Regions from separate parts of the Cytobacillus sp. SAFR-174 genome, predicted to be linked through region 1. Evidence: riboswitches for the same ligand, from Rfam matches in the RefSeq annotation. Region 1 holds a riboswitch; the other holds the start of a gene.

The links. A riboswitch is a leader RNA that binds a small molecule or an ion and turns the genes downstream of it on or off. The one in region 1 is predicted to bind cyclic di-AMP.
Region 2: it holds a riboswitch for cyclic di-AMP, as region 1 does, so the genes downstream of both, ACTHRG_RS13100 (cation:dicarboxylate symporter family transporter) here and ACTHRG_RS14650 (dicarboxylate/amino acid:cation symporter) in region 1, are expected to answer to the same signal.

What each region holds. Positions count from the first base shown of each region.
Region 1 is NZ_JBQCMZ010000013.1:99,733-106,472, forward strand. It holds gene ACTHRG_RS14615 (DinB family protein) at 1-71, opposite strand, end outside; gene ACTHRG_RS14620 (phosphotransferase) at 303-1,154, shown strand; gene ACTHRG_RS14625 (endonuclease) at 1,295-2,458, opposite strand; gene ACTHRG_RS14630 (DinB family protein) at 2,609-3,133, opposite strand; gene ACTHRG_RS14635 (GNAT family N-acetyltransferase) at 3,165-3,614, opposite strand; gene ACTHRG_RS14640 (GNAT family N-acetyltransferase) at 3,734-4,258, shown strand; gene ACTHRG_RS14645 (hypothetical protein) at 4,365-4,550, shown strand; cyclic di-AMP (ydaO/yuaA leader) riboswitch at 4,654-4,796, shown strand; gene ACTHRG_RS14650 (dicarboxylate/amino acid:cation symporter) at 4,946-6,169, shown strand; gene ACTHRG_RS14655 (MerR family transcriptional regulator) at 6,338-6,709, shown strand.
Region 2 is NZ_JBQCMZ010000011.1:90,740-97,061, forward strand. It holds gene ACTHRG_RS13090 (nitronate monooxygenase) at 423-1,346, shown strand; gene ACTHRG_RS13095 (dienelactone hydrolase family protein) at 1,486-2,094, shown strand; cyclic di-AMP (ydaO/yuaA leader) riboswitch at 2,317-2,467, shown strand; gene ACTHRG_RS13100 (cation:dicarboxylate symporter family transporter) at 2,581-3,843, shown strand; gene ACTHRG_RS13105 (DUF4256 domain-containing protein) at 4,360-4,926, shown strand; gene ACTHRG_RS13110 (DUF3231 family protein) at 5,198-6,202, shown strand.

The sequences.
Region 1 (6,740 bases):
TAGCTTAGCTGTTCTAAAGAGTATTTTTGAAGCTCGTTTTTGTAAGTCTTTATTAGTTTAAGTTCGCTCAATTTAAATTCTCCTTTATATTAAAATTAACTCACTGTATATGTAAGTAATTATTCAATTTTCTATTACAAATACCTTCTTCAAGAATCCTGCCCTGTTTGCACATTAGAGATCGAGTAAGAAATCGCAAACGTTTTATACTCAATTATTTTGAAAATTCAGCTAGAAACTTGGTAAATTATATTAAAATATAAAGAGAAGCAGAAGAAAGCGTCATAGATAGGGGGAGAAATATGAATATACAAGAAATAATACATCAGCTAATGAACAATAACATTTTACCTTCAAAGCCAACTTATCATGAAAAATTAAATGGGGGTACGGTTAGTGAATTGTACCTTCTGCATTTTGAGGAAATGAAGTATGTCATTAAGAAAAATGAACCACAAATTATTAAATCAGAGGCAAATTTCCTTAATGATTACAAGAAGACTGATTTATTGCCGAAACTCTTATTCGTTGATCCATTATACGAGTACATCGTTTATTCCTTCATTGAAGGCACTGCCAATTATGTTAGAAAAAACAAAAAAGAAACCCTCCAAACACTGGTGCAAGGGCTTTTAAATCATTACAAACCCGTTGACAGCATTAATGGCTGGGGCTGGGCGGATCAGCCATCGAAGTCTTGGCATAGTTTTATACTTGATAACATCAATGAAGCAAATAAAATCCTTCATTCACGATTAGATAATCGTCATTATAATCTCGTACTGGAGCTTGCTGAAAAAAACAGCAAAGGCAAAGAGGCATTTTTACTGCACGGGGATTGCGGAGTACATAATTTTATTTTTCGTAATGGACAATTAAGTGGTGTAATTGACCCGACGCCTGTTATTGGCGAGCCTTTATATGATTTAATTTATGCTTTTTGTTCATCCCCAGAGGAACTAACGAAAGAAACCCTCCTTAGTGCAGCAGCCTTTTTGAAATCTAAAAGTGATATGAATCTTTCTGTTTTATATGAAGAGGCACTAGTTGGTTTATATCTTAGAATGGCAACTTGTATAAAGCATCATCCATGTGATTTCCAGGAATACCTTGAAGCCTGGGATTACTGGGAAGAAATCGTTAAAAACGAGTAATTATTAAGCATTAATTGGGTTCTTTATCGGATTAGGCCACATACAAAAAATAAAGCTCAGAGTCACATACTCTGAGCTTTTTGTGTGTAATTTCTCTATGAATTATCTTAACTGAATTGTTTCTTAAAACGGATAGTGCCTTATTCCCAAATCGCAGATGCCCACTCAGGATGATCGATAAACGGATTGCGATTATGCTGGTAATCAGAGTAGATGATTTCGTTTCTTCTCCGTTCTTTATCATCGACCGGATCTTCCTTATGCCACTCGAGCAGGACAGACATTTTGCCATGATAAGGAGCAGAACCGTTGTTGACTGCATTGTTCAGCTCCAGATCCACTTCTCCGCTGTCTCCTTCATAGCGGACAGCCATATAAAACAGCATCCGGGCTACATCGCCTTTTACGGCATCCCTTGGTTCCCAGGAATCTGAGTCATAGTAATTTCCAAGTGCTTCAGAGTGCTGGGATCCCCCATTATCAAAGTCGAGATTTCCTCTCGAACTATTTACAGAAGCATCTGTTGGCCGCAAATGATGAAGGTCAGTTCCCGCCCCCATCGCTGTGCCAAAGTCCCCGTGCGATTTAGCCCACACATGTTCCCTGTTCCAATCATTGACTCCAGATCCATTGGTGAGTTTGCCCTGTGAACGCCCGGTATATAAGAGTATGACGTTATTCGGATTAGCCGGGTCTTCGTCTGTTTCACGAAGAGCTTCCCATACATTGGAATAGGAAATTTCATTATGGTCATCAATGATGTTATGAAGAGCAGATTTTAAAGACTCACCTGTTTTTCCATTTGCAGCATCATAATACCCTCCAGGTCCGGGTTCCGGGTCGATTGCTCCGCCGCCATCCAGTTCAAAAGCAGTACCATCCTTAAGCCCCGGATGAGAAAAATAAGCAGTCAGCGCTCCCGTTACTTTCATTTTCTTTCCCATCAGAGATGGATTCGATTTCAAACCATAGCTTGAGCGAAAGGAGGATGGAATTTGAACATAAATCATCTTAGCCAAGCTGGTCTCTGATGGACTATCCGCCAGCGCTAAAGCATAGTCATTTGGAAACCCGCTGGTGATCACCGTATTTGTTGCAGTCGGCTGTCCAACCACATAGCCTTGAACAGTTTTGGATGAGTTATTCTGAGCATTGATTCCCTGAGAAACCGAATAAGGTGATGACCAGGACCCATCTCCAGCAGCTGCCTTTGTTATTGAATCTTGTATGGGCTGCATTACAATGAGAATGGCAGCAAATAGAATCAGCGATAACAGCAGACCTTTTCTCTTACGATTCAGCATTCATTCGCCTCCATAATGTTTTGAAAGGACTTCGAATAATCAGAAAAGTCACAATCAACACCTAGTATAAATGAACACCTTCGGCCAGGGCATGATGTATTGGTCCCAAAATTATACTGTTTTACAATACTTAACAATTTTTTAAAGTGCTTACTTTTTTAATATGCCCAAATATTCAATCCAAGGACCAACATCTGTCCTGTACCTATTTGCCAATACTCTTGAAATCTGTGAAATATGCGTAAGATCATGCACAGCCCAAGTGGAAATCAATTCCCTGACTCTTACTGGACCAAATGCCGGATGAAGGCCTTTCTTTTCGAAATGAGTTTCCAGATCAGGCATACCTCTCAGCGAAGCCAAATTTTTCATTCTAAGGGTCTTAAAGATTTTAAGCTTTTCTTCAAATGGCAGATCCCCTGACAAACTTAAATGAGCAAAACGGTCAAATGGAGGAAATGGCTTGCTTTTCCCTTCCTGCAAAATAAATGTCAGTCGCGGAATCCAATTTTTCTCCTCGCCATCAATCAAATGATCAACCACTTCGGCTGCATTCCACGTCCCTTCCCCTTCATTGCCATTGAGCCATTCTGAAGATAAACCTCTTAGTAAGGCATCCAGCGTATCAGGTGTACGTTCAAGAATCTCAATAGCTTCTCTTAAGTTAAAATTCATATTGCCGCTCCTTTCCACCTTCACGGGTTTCTTATAATAATTTCTCAAAAGCAGTAATTGTGAGTAAATCGTTTATTTTGATCATTTCTACCTCTTTAAATCCATTTTTCAGATAAAATGCGACAGCTGGAGTATTCCTGGAACCGGTTGTGACAATCATTTTTTTTATGATCGGCCTCCGCCCAATGTAATTCAGCAGCTTTTGTGCAATCCCCTTCCTAAAATGTTCAGGATGCACAATCAGTCTGTGAATATCTAAAACATCATTCTTCTCTTTAAAGGAAATCGCACCGCATAATTTTTCTCCAGTAAAGTACCCAAAGAAGGTCTCTCCGGTTGTTCGCAAATCGTCCGCCGAATCCTTCAAAGGCGGTAAATCAGGATAACCAATGATTTCAGCCTCAATTTTGTACGCGGAAAGCTGTACGCTTAGAACCTGCTCAGCCGCTTTTCGGTCCTTAATATTTATTTCCTTAATCATGATCGTCCCTCTTTTTATATTAGTTTTAAAAACTAATTCTCTATCGAAAAAAAATCCCCTCTTTTTTGGACGAATGAGTCCCTTCCAATATAAAATGTTAGCTAAAGGGGTGAATTGGTATGAATCTAAACTATGAAGTGGTAAAAGAAGACGAAATCAGCCTATGCCGGGATTTATGCAATGAGCTGATGGCTTTTCAGAAATCAAAGGCACATATAACACCTGAGCGATTTGACAGCATGAACTTTGAAACAAGAATGGTTCCATCCGTAAAATCTGCTATACATAATTATATTGTAATTGTTAAGGACGATGAAGAAGTCGTGGGCTATGTCTATTCCAATGTTTCTCCTAAGGAAGCCTACTCGAATGATATCGCCACTTTTTTTGATTTATCTTCAGTTGAGAAAGACAATGTTGGCTGCTTATCACAATTCTTTATTAAAGATGGCTACCGGCAATACGGAATCGGGTCAGTGCTTTTTAACATGTCGATGGAATGGTTAGGTCAATTTAAAGATGTGGAAGACTATTTTATTTATGTATCAAATGGTAATACAGAGGCCCTTGAATTTTATGTAAGTAAAGGATTTACTAAGAGTCACGATATTCTGGACGGTTTTATTACAGTTTTGCGAAAATAGGTTTGTTTTCCCATAATGCATATATCTATTTTCTTTAAAAATATAGTGGACATTGCCAGATATCTTGTTATAATTCAAAAAGAAATTACTTTGAAAAGGGTGCATTATGGGAAATACATGCAGATATGTTGTGAGTGCCACTGGAAAAAACGGCGAGACTTATTATACGCAATGCAAGGATAAAGTGGAGTTGAAAAAGTGGCTTGCCGAACATGAAGACAAGCTGAATAAGAAGGAACTGAAAGTCAAGGACAAAAATAGACATCCTATTTTCAACTGGCTTAATTTCTAATACCTTAATATTATTGTTTGAATAATATATTATTGGAAATAACAAATAATTAAAAGGATGTTTACAAATTTCATACTATTTTGTTATTATATTAAAAAAACATAAATGATTTTCGCTTAATCTTTATTGAGCGGGGGAACCAATTGTACTTTTTATAAAGTACCTGGGGTGAATCCTTTTATAGGTAGGGTACTCTCAAAACCCGAACCCGACAGCTAACCTCGTAAGCGTGTTGAGAGGGAAACACTGCATATATGCACAGTGGTTATACCTCTGTGTTTTTTTGTTGCCTTTTTTAAGTTAGATTTATGTTTTTTGGGGGTAATATAGGGAAGGACATTATTTTTTGTGTCTGTATTTTACATTTTTTTACATCATTCATTGGAGGAACGCGTATGAAATTATCAACTAAAATTATTATTGCTTTGATTGCAGGGGGAATTACAGGCCTGCTGATTAATTTGTTTGCGCCTGGAATATTCCCTGAGCTTGACAAGTTTTTGTTTACACCGCTTGGAAAAATCTTTTTAAATCTGATTAACATGCTGGTTGTCCCGATCGTATTCTTTTCCATCACCCTCGGTACTGCAGGACTTGGTGATCCAAAGAAATTAGGAAGAATCGGTGTAAAAACGATATCCTACTTTTTAGTTACTACAAGTATAGCGATTATTATCGGACTCGCTTTGGCATATGTCTTCCAGCCGGGAAATGTTGGGGAATTTGACGTAACAAACGTGGAGTATGAATCTGAAGAAGCTCCGCCTGTCTCTGACACCCTATTAAATATTATTCCGACCAATCCTGTAAAAGCCTTCACAGAAGGAAACATGCTTCAGATTATTACTTTTTCCATTTTCGTCGGATTTGCCTTAACGATGCTTGGCAATAAAACAAAAGGCATTTTAAACCTGATTGAACAGGGCAATGACATAATGATGTATCTTGTTAATCTGGTTATGAAATTTGCGCCATATGGAACATTCGGACTTATCGTTTCAGCTGTCGGCAGCCAAGGTCTAAGTGCCATTAAAGCCATGGGACTTTATATGATTGTTGTCCTTCTCGCGTTATTTATACACGCGATCTTAACCTATGGAGGTTCCATTGCTTTACTTGCAAAGAAAAACCCGATTTGGTTCTTTAAAGGCTTTGCACCGGCAATGGGAGTTGCGTTCAGTACTTCAAGCAGTAATGCAACGTTGCCGATTTCCATGAATACTGCTCAAAAGAATCTGAAAGTTCCTGAATCAATCAGCAGCTTTGTTCAGCCGCTTGGTGCAACGATCAACATGGATGGGACAGCCATCATGCAGGGTGTTGCCACTATATTTATCGCACAGGTATTCAATGTGGATTTATCACTCACCCAGCTTATCACCGTTGTTCTTACCGCGGTGCTTGCCAGCGTAGGTACTGCAGGTGTGCCGGGTGTCGGCCTTATTATGCTTGCCATGGTTCTTAACTCCGTTAACCTGCCGGTTGAAGGTATCGCCTTAATTATCGGTATTGACCGTTTGCTTGATATGACGAGAACAGCTGTCAATATTACAGGAGATGCTGCTTGTGCAGTTATTGTCACGGAAACAGAAGCAAAGAAAGAGGCTGTTAAAGCCTGATCACAAAATAACACCGGTTATCCGGTGTTATTTTTTTCGGAGCTCACCCTCCCCTTCTACATTCAATTTCATTGCTTTTCTATGATAGTTTAGTATAATTAGATTCATAACCATCACGTAACAGTTTGGAGGAAACCTCATGGGGCTGAGAAGTTAAGAATAGGAGAATTGGCTGAAAAAGCAAAGGTTACGAAGAGAACGATTGATTACTATACTTCCCTGGGTCTTTTAGAAGCAGAACGTTCACCTTCAAATTATCGCTATTATGACCACTCCTCCATCGAACGTATTGCTTTTATCGAGAAATGTAAAGCGGATGGTTTGTCATTGGAGGAAATCAAGAAAAAAGTCATCAGCCAATTTTCTGAAGAGGTAGATGTTCTTGAGCTAAGGCTAAAAATTCAGGATCTGGAGGAAGATGTGACGAAAGCACTTTCACAGCTGAAGAAATCAGATCCGGAAAAATATGAGTATGTTAAAAAAAATATTTCACATGAAAGCTTATCATTAATTCAGTCACTGCTCTTATTGCTGAACTGATATCGTTTTTTTGATTTTTGGAGCATTATGG
Region 2 (6,322 bases), on a different contig from region 1:
TATGTTTCTTATGCATTTGGATTATGGTATCTGTCTTTTTTCCTGAACCAAGTTGGTGGTCTATTTTTTCATCGGAGCGATCAACGCACACCTCTCTGATGAAACAGCTTTCAATTAATAAAATCTTTTTTATCACGATCATTTGTTTTGGTTTAGCATACCTTTACAGCGTATATTTCAAAGAGGCAGATAAAAATTTTTTATGTGAGTAAGGTCAGCTGCAGGGATGATGCCTGATAAGTCTCTACGTTGGCAATTCTTGAACATTCTGTGAATATGGCGAAAATATAACCTGTTTTTAGTACCAGGTATTATATTTATCACTATTCAATCGCCCTCATTCGCTCAATAATGGAGAAGAAATAAATTGGCGATGAAATGAGGTAGTTCTTTTGAAATTTCCACAATTAAAAATCGGTCATATGACGCCTGAGTTTCCCATCATGCAGGGTGGAATGGGCGTTGGTATTTCGTTAAGCGGCCTGGCATCAGCTGTTGCGAATGCCGGGGGGATTGGAATTATTTCAGGGACAGGAATTAGCATAGAAGAGTTAAGGCTGCATATACGAAAGGCCAGGGCAGCTATCAAGGGTGAGGGCTATATTGGGGTGAATGTTCTATTTGCCATGAATGATTTTGCTGAAAAAATGAAGGCCGCTATAGAGGAAAAGGTGGATTTCATTATTTCAGGTGCAGGAATATCAAGGGATATGTACAATTGGGGCAAAGAATCCGGCACACCGGTGATTTCGATTGTGTCATCTGCAAGGCTTGCCAAAATGTCAGAGCGGCTGGGTGCTTCTGCGGTTGTCGTAGAGGGCAATGAGGCAGGAGGGCATTTAGGGACCGAAAGACCGTTATTCGATATTTTACCGGAAGTGGTGCAAGCTGTTAAGATTCCTGTCATAGCTGCAGGGGGAATCCTGACAGGAAAAGATATTGCGCATGCCATTCGTGTCGGGGCTTCCGGTGTTCAAATGGGAACCAGATTTGTCGCAAGTCACGAATGTGATGCCCCCCTATCCTTCAAGGAAAAATATGTACATGCCAAACAGGAAGATATCGTTATGGTGAAAACCACCGTAGGTTTGGAGGGGCGTGCCATTAAGAATAACTTTACTGAACAAATATCTGACAATAAAAAGGTGAAAATCAAGAAGTGCATCGATTGTCTGAAAAACTGCTCCTACCGCTTTTGTACATTGGATTCTCTGGTCACATCCATGGAGGGGGACTGTGAGAATGGTCTCGTATTTGCGGGGGCAAGAGTCCATGAAATTAACGAAATTTTGCCTGTTCAGACGATCATTCATAATATCAAAAGAGAATATGAAGCTTGTGTTTAATGTCAAGATGGTTCATTGCTTCACGTCCGGCTGCCAATTAGGCGGCTCTTTTTGGATTTAAAAAGGGTGTTTTGAGACTGGAGGAATAATTCATATTAATATAGAATACCTTTTGATGGAATATAGCGGGTGAAGAAATATGGAGAATAAGCGACATAGTTATGATAGAAATTCAAATTCTTTAATCATCGTAATCCACGAAATATATGGAATAAATCAACATATAAAGAGTTTTTGCGAATTATTAATAAAGCAGAATTTTGAAGTGATATGCCCCAATTTACTAGAGCGAGAGATGCCTTTTGATTATTCTCAAGGGGAAGCCGCTTATCGTCACTTTATGGAACATGTCGGTTTCGATATAGCGGCACGTAAAATCAAAGATTTATTATTGGATGTTAAAGATGAATACGAAACAATAGTAATCATTGGATTTAGTATAGGTGCCACTGTTGCCTGGCTATGCAGTGAGGAAGATTGTGTTGATGGAATAGTTGGATATTACGGTTCAAGGATTAGGGACTATTTAGAGCTAACACCCCGGAGTCCTGCCATGCTATTTTTTCCACAGGAAGAGCAGTCTTTTAATGTTGATGAGTTAGTATTGGCTTTGGAAAAAAAGAAAATTAAAGCATATAAATTTACTGGGAAACACGGATTCAGTGATCCTTATTCCTCTAAGTATGATGCAAAATCAGAACAAGAAGCCTTTAGCAAAATGCTGAATTTTTTATTGCATACTGATTGAGGTAGTATGAAGCACTAACGGTGACTGTTATCACCGAGGAATTTTAATAAAAGTTTACAAGCGCGTTCAATATACTTAATACTAAGATGCTAATTTAGATGTAGCGGGGATAGCATGTGTGGCTATCATGGCATTTGGCGCAGGTGGAGCCAAATGCTTTTTTGTTTTATACAGGGAATACTTAACTATTTACAAAAATTATCTTGGGATAATATAATGATTTAGTGTTCTATGCTTAATCTTATTTTAAGAACGGGGGACCCATTATTTACGGCGGAGTTTCCGCACGGGGTGAATCCGAAAGATGGAAGGGCTTACTGTTTCCACAGTCCTAACCCGAAAGCTAACCTCGTCAGCGTTTAAGGAAACATAAGAGAATATGAATCAGGGTGAATTGACAATTGTCGATTTTCTTTTTTTTGAGATCAGCTTTGTTTCCCTTGCCTGAGCAGCACGTTAAAACTAAACAAGAAGGTAGGGTAATTGATGAAAAGAATTAAATTAAGTTTAGCCACTCAAATTTTTATCGGTCTTGTCCTGGGGATTGTGGTTGGCGGTATCTTTTACGGTAATGAAGCAGCGCAAAGTGCCTTACAGCCATTTGGCGATCTGTTCATTCGTTTAATTAAAATGATTGTGGTTCCTATTGTATTATCAACGATAATCGTTGCCATTGCTGGTGTAGGTGATTTAAAATCCGTGGGTAAGCTTGGCGGTAAATCATTGACCTACTTTATCGGCATGACATTGGTTGCCATTGTGGTTGGCTTAATCGCCGGGAATGTATTTCAGCCAGGTGCCGGCCTGAATATGGACAGCCTGCAGCAAAGTGATATCTCAAGCTATGTCGAAACCAATAAAGAGCAGGAAGGCAAGTCGGTAGCGGATACATTCTTGCATATTGTGCCTACTAATCCGGTACAAGCCATGGTTGAAGGCGATATGCTGGCGATTATCTTCTTTGCGGTTGTATTTGGACTCGGAATTGCAGCAATTGGAGATGTCGGAAAGCCAGTTCTGAGGTTTTTTGAAGGTACGGCCAAGGCGATGTTCTATGTAACGAACCTGTTTATGAAGTATGCGCCGATCGGGGTATTTGCCTTAATTGGTGTTACGATTTCCAAGTATGGCTTCGCCTCACTGATTCCATTAGGCAAGCTGGCGCTTACTGTATATGGATCCATGATTTTCTTTGTTCTTGTTGTTCTGGGAGTTATGGCCAAAATTGTCGGGTTCAGCATCTTTAAATTATTGAAGATGATCAAAGAGGAATTGATTTTGGCATTTTCAACAGCAAGCTCGGAAACAGTTCTTCCAAGAATTATGGATAAAATGGAGAAAGCGGGAAGCCCGAAACATATTTCTTCATTCGTTATTCCGACAGGCTACTCTTTTAACCTGGACGGATCTGTTTTATATCAGGCGATTGCCTCTTTATTTATTGCCCAGATGTTTGGGATTGAATTGAGTATCGGACAGCAAATTACACTAATGTTAGTGCTGATGGTTACATCGAAAGGAATGGCGGGTGTACCTGGTGTATCCTTTGTTGTGCTGCTGGCGACATTCAGCACCATTGGATTGCCTGCAGAAGGCCTTGCCTTTATTGCCGGCATCGACCGTATCCTTGACATGGGACGCACAGCGGTTAATGTGGTGGGGAACTCACTGGCGGCGATTGTTATTGCGAAGTGGGAAGGGCAATTTAACCCTCCAGCTGAAGAAAGATTTGAACAACAAGCTTCATAATAATAGATTTGGAAACACTAACAAATGGCATCGTTTGTTAGTGTTTTTTTGTGGAGCCAGATAGTTCAGGTTCAGACACAGGAAGGGAAAATCATCAGGTCTGAGTCCGAAGTTGGTTCAAGTTCAGACACAGGAAGGGAAAACGTCGGGTCTGAGTCCGAAGTTGGTGCAGGTTTGGACACAGGAAGGGGAAATCATCGGGTCTGAGTCCGAAGTTGGTGCAGGTTCGGACACAGTAAGGGGAAAACGTCGGGTCTGAGTCCGAAGTTGGTTCAAGTTCAGACACAGAAAGGGGAAAACGTCGGGTTTGAGTCGGAAGTAGGTGCAGGTTCAGACACAGGAAGGGAAAATCATCAGGTCTGAGTCCGAAGTTGGTGCAGGTTCGGACACAGGAAGGGGAAATCATCAGGCTTGAGTCCGAAGCCAGTTTCAGGAAGGTTAACCCGGCGCCTGCTTTTATCATCTGCCCTTTAGGGTCATAATTATATTATAATGAAGAAAAAAGGAGGTACTCATATGACACTGGGAAGTAAGGCGCTGTCACCAGAACAGCGGGATGAATTGCTGCAAACATTGAAGGCCCGTTTTGAGAAGAATACGCACAGGCATGAAGGGCTGTTATGGGCAGATGTACAAGCTAAGCTTGAGGCTAATCCTGAGAAATTATGGTCGCTGAATGAAATGGAAGAAACGGCCGGCGAACCGGATGTTGCCGGGTATGATGAAGAGACGGGCGAATACATATTTTATGATTGTGCAGCAGAAAGTCCTAAGGGCCGCAGAAGTTTTTGCTACGATCGTGAAGCGCTGGAGGCAAGGAAAAAACATAAGCCGGAAAACAGTGTGATGGATATGGCAGCTGCCATGGGCGTTGAGCTTTTAACGGAAGAGCAATACCGGGAGCTCCAGGAGCTTGAAGCTTTTGATAAGAAAACATCGAGCTGGGTGCAGACACCCCCTCATATCAGAAAACTTGGCGGGGCTCTCTTCTGTGACCGCCGCTACGACACGGTCTTTGTGTATCACAATGGAGCTGATTCCTACTATGCTGCAAGGGGGTTCCGCGGCTCGCTGAGAGTTTAGGTTCAGGGAGACTCGGATTGTATGAGCGTAAGAAGGATTCGGCGGGTTTTTTGCTAAAACATAGTTTAAAAGGTATACCAGCAGGCGCGTTAGTAAAGGAACGCGTCTCTTTTTATTTACAAAAAGATTGTCTGGCGGCCGGATATTGATGAAAATAACCTACACTCCATTTATCAGGAATAATATCTCCAATCCAGGTTAATTTATGAATGAGAATTATTAATCAATTCGGTACATAGTCAAAATGGGATGATGGAAGGAGGTTGTTTACTTGATATTAACCAATCCGCTAAGTGTTTCTGAAATAGGGACTATATGGCAGACTTACCAGGAAAAAACATTGATAATGAGATTTTTGGAATACTTTATCGAAAAGTCAGATGAACAGGAGGCTAGGAATATTTTAGGAGGGTTATGGCAGGAACTGAACTTTTATGTGAAAGAGATGGAAGAACTTTTCTCCGATCAAGGAATGGTTAAGCCTGAGGGGTTTACTTCAGCTGACGTTAATTTAGAAGCCCCTAAATTATACGATAATGGTTTTGATATCATGTTTCTTCGTGTATTAAAGGAAGTTAGCATGGGGCTTTACACCCTGAATATGAATATGACATACAATAAGAAGGTTTTATCCATTTATGAGGGGCTCACGACTGTAACACAGAAAATCTATAAGCTTTCGACCTTTTATCTGCTGGAAAAAGGAATACTAGCGCTGCCACCAAAAGTGACGATGCCCAAAAATATAGAGTATATCCAGTCAAAAAAGTATAAGGACGGTTTTAGGCTGACAGGAGATAAAAGGGCATTAAATGACCTTGAAATCGGAATTCTGCATCACAATATGGAGGCAAACAATATCGGGATGCAGCTTATTACGGGTTTTGCGCAATGCGCTCAAAACAAAGAGGCCAAAAAATACTTTTTAAAAGGAAAAGAACTTGCCAAGAAACAAATAAAAATGATGGAAGAAATCCTCCTAGAGGGTGATGTTCAATTTTCCGCAACCTCCGGGGCTACGGTAACCACATCGACAGTACCTCCGTTTTCCGACAAACTTATGATGCATTGCATTTACATACTCAATGGGTTTAGCCTTGTAGGATCCGGTACAGGTGCATTCTTTAGCTTGAGAAATGATATAGCGATGAAATCCATGATACTGGCGAAGGATATTTACTTCTATGCCCAAGAGGGAATTAAAATCAAGATTAAAAACGGCTGGTTTGAGGAGCCCCCGCAAATGGAGGACCGTCCGGGACTCATAAGAGAATAAAAACTCCTGCTCAGTCTAACACTAACATTAGTGTCCAGAACACTAAATTTCAGTGTGGGGGGTATTTGTACATGCTTTTCAACTTATTCTCTGCTTTAATCACTTTGGTTATTAAAGTGT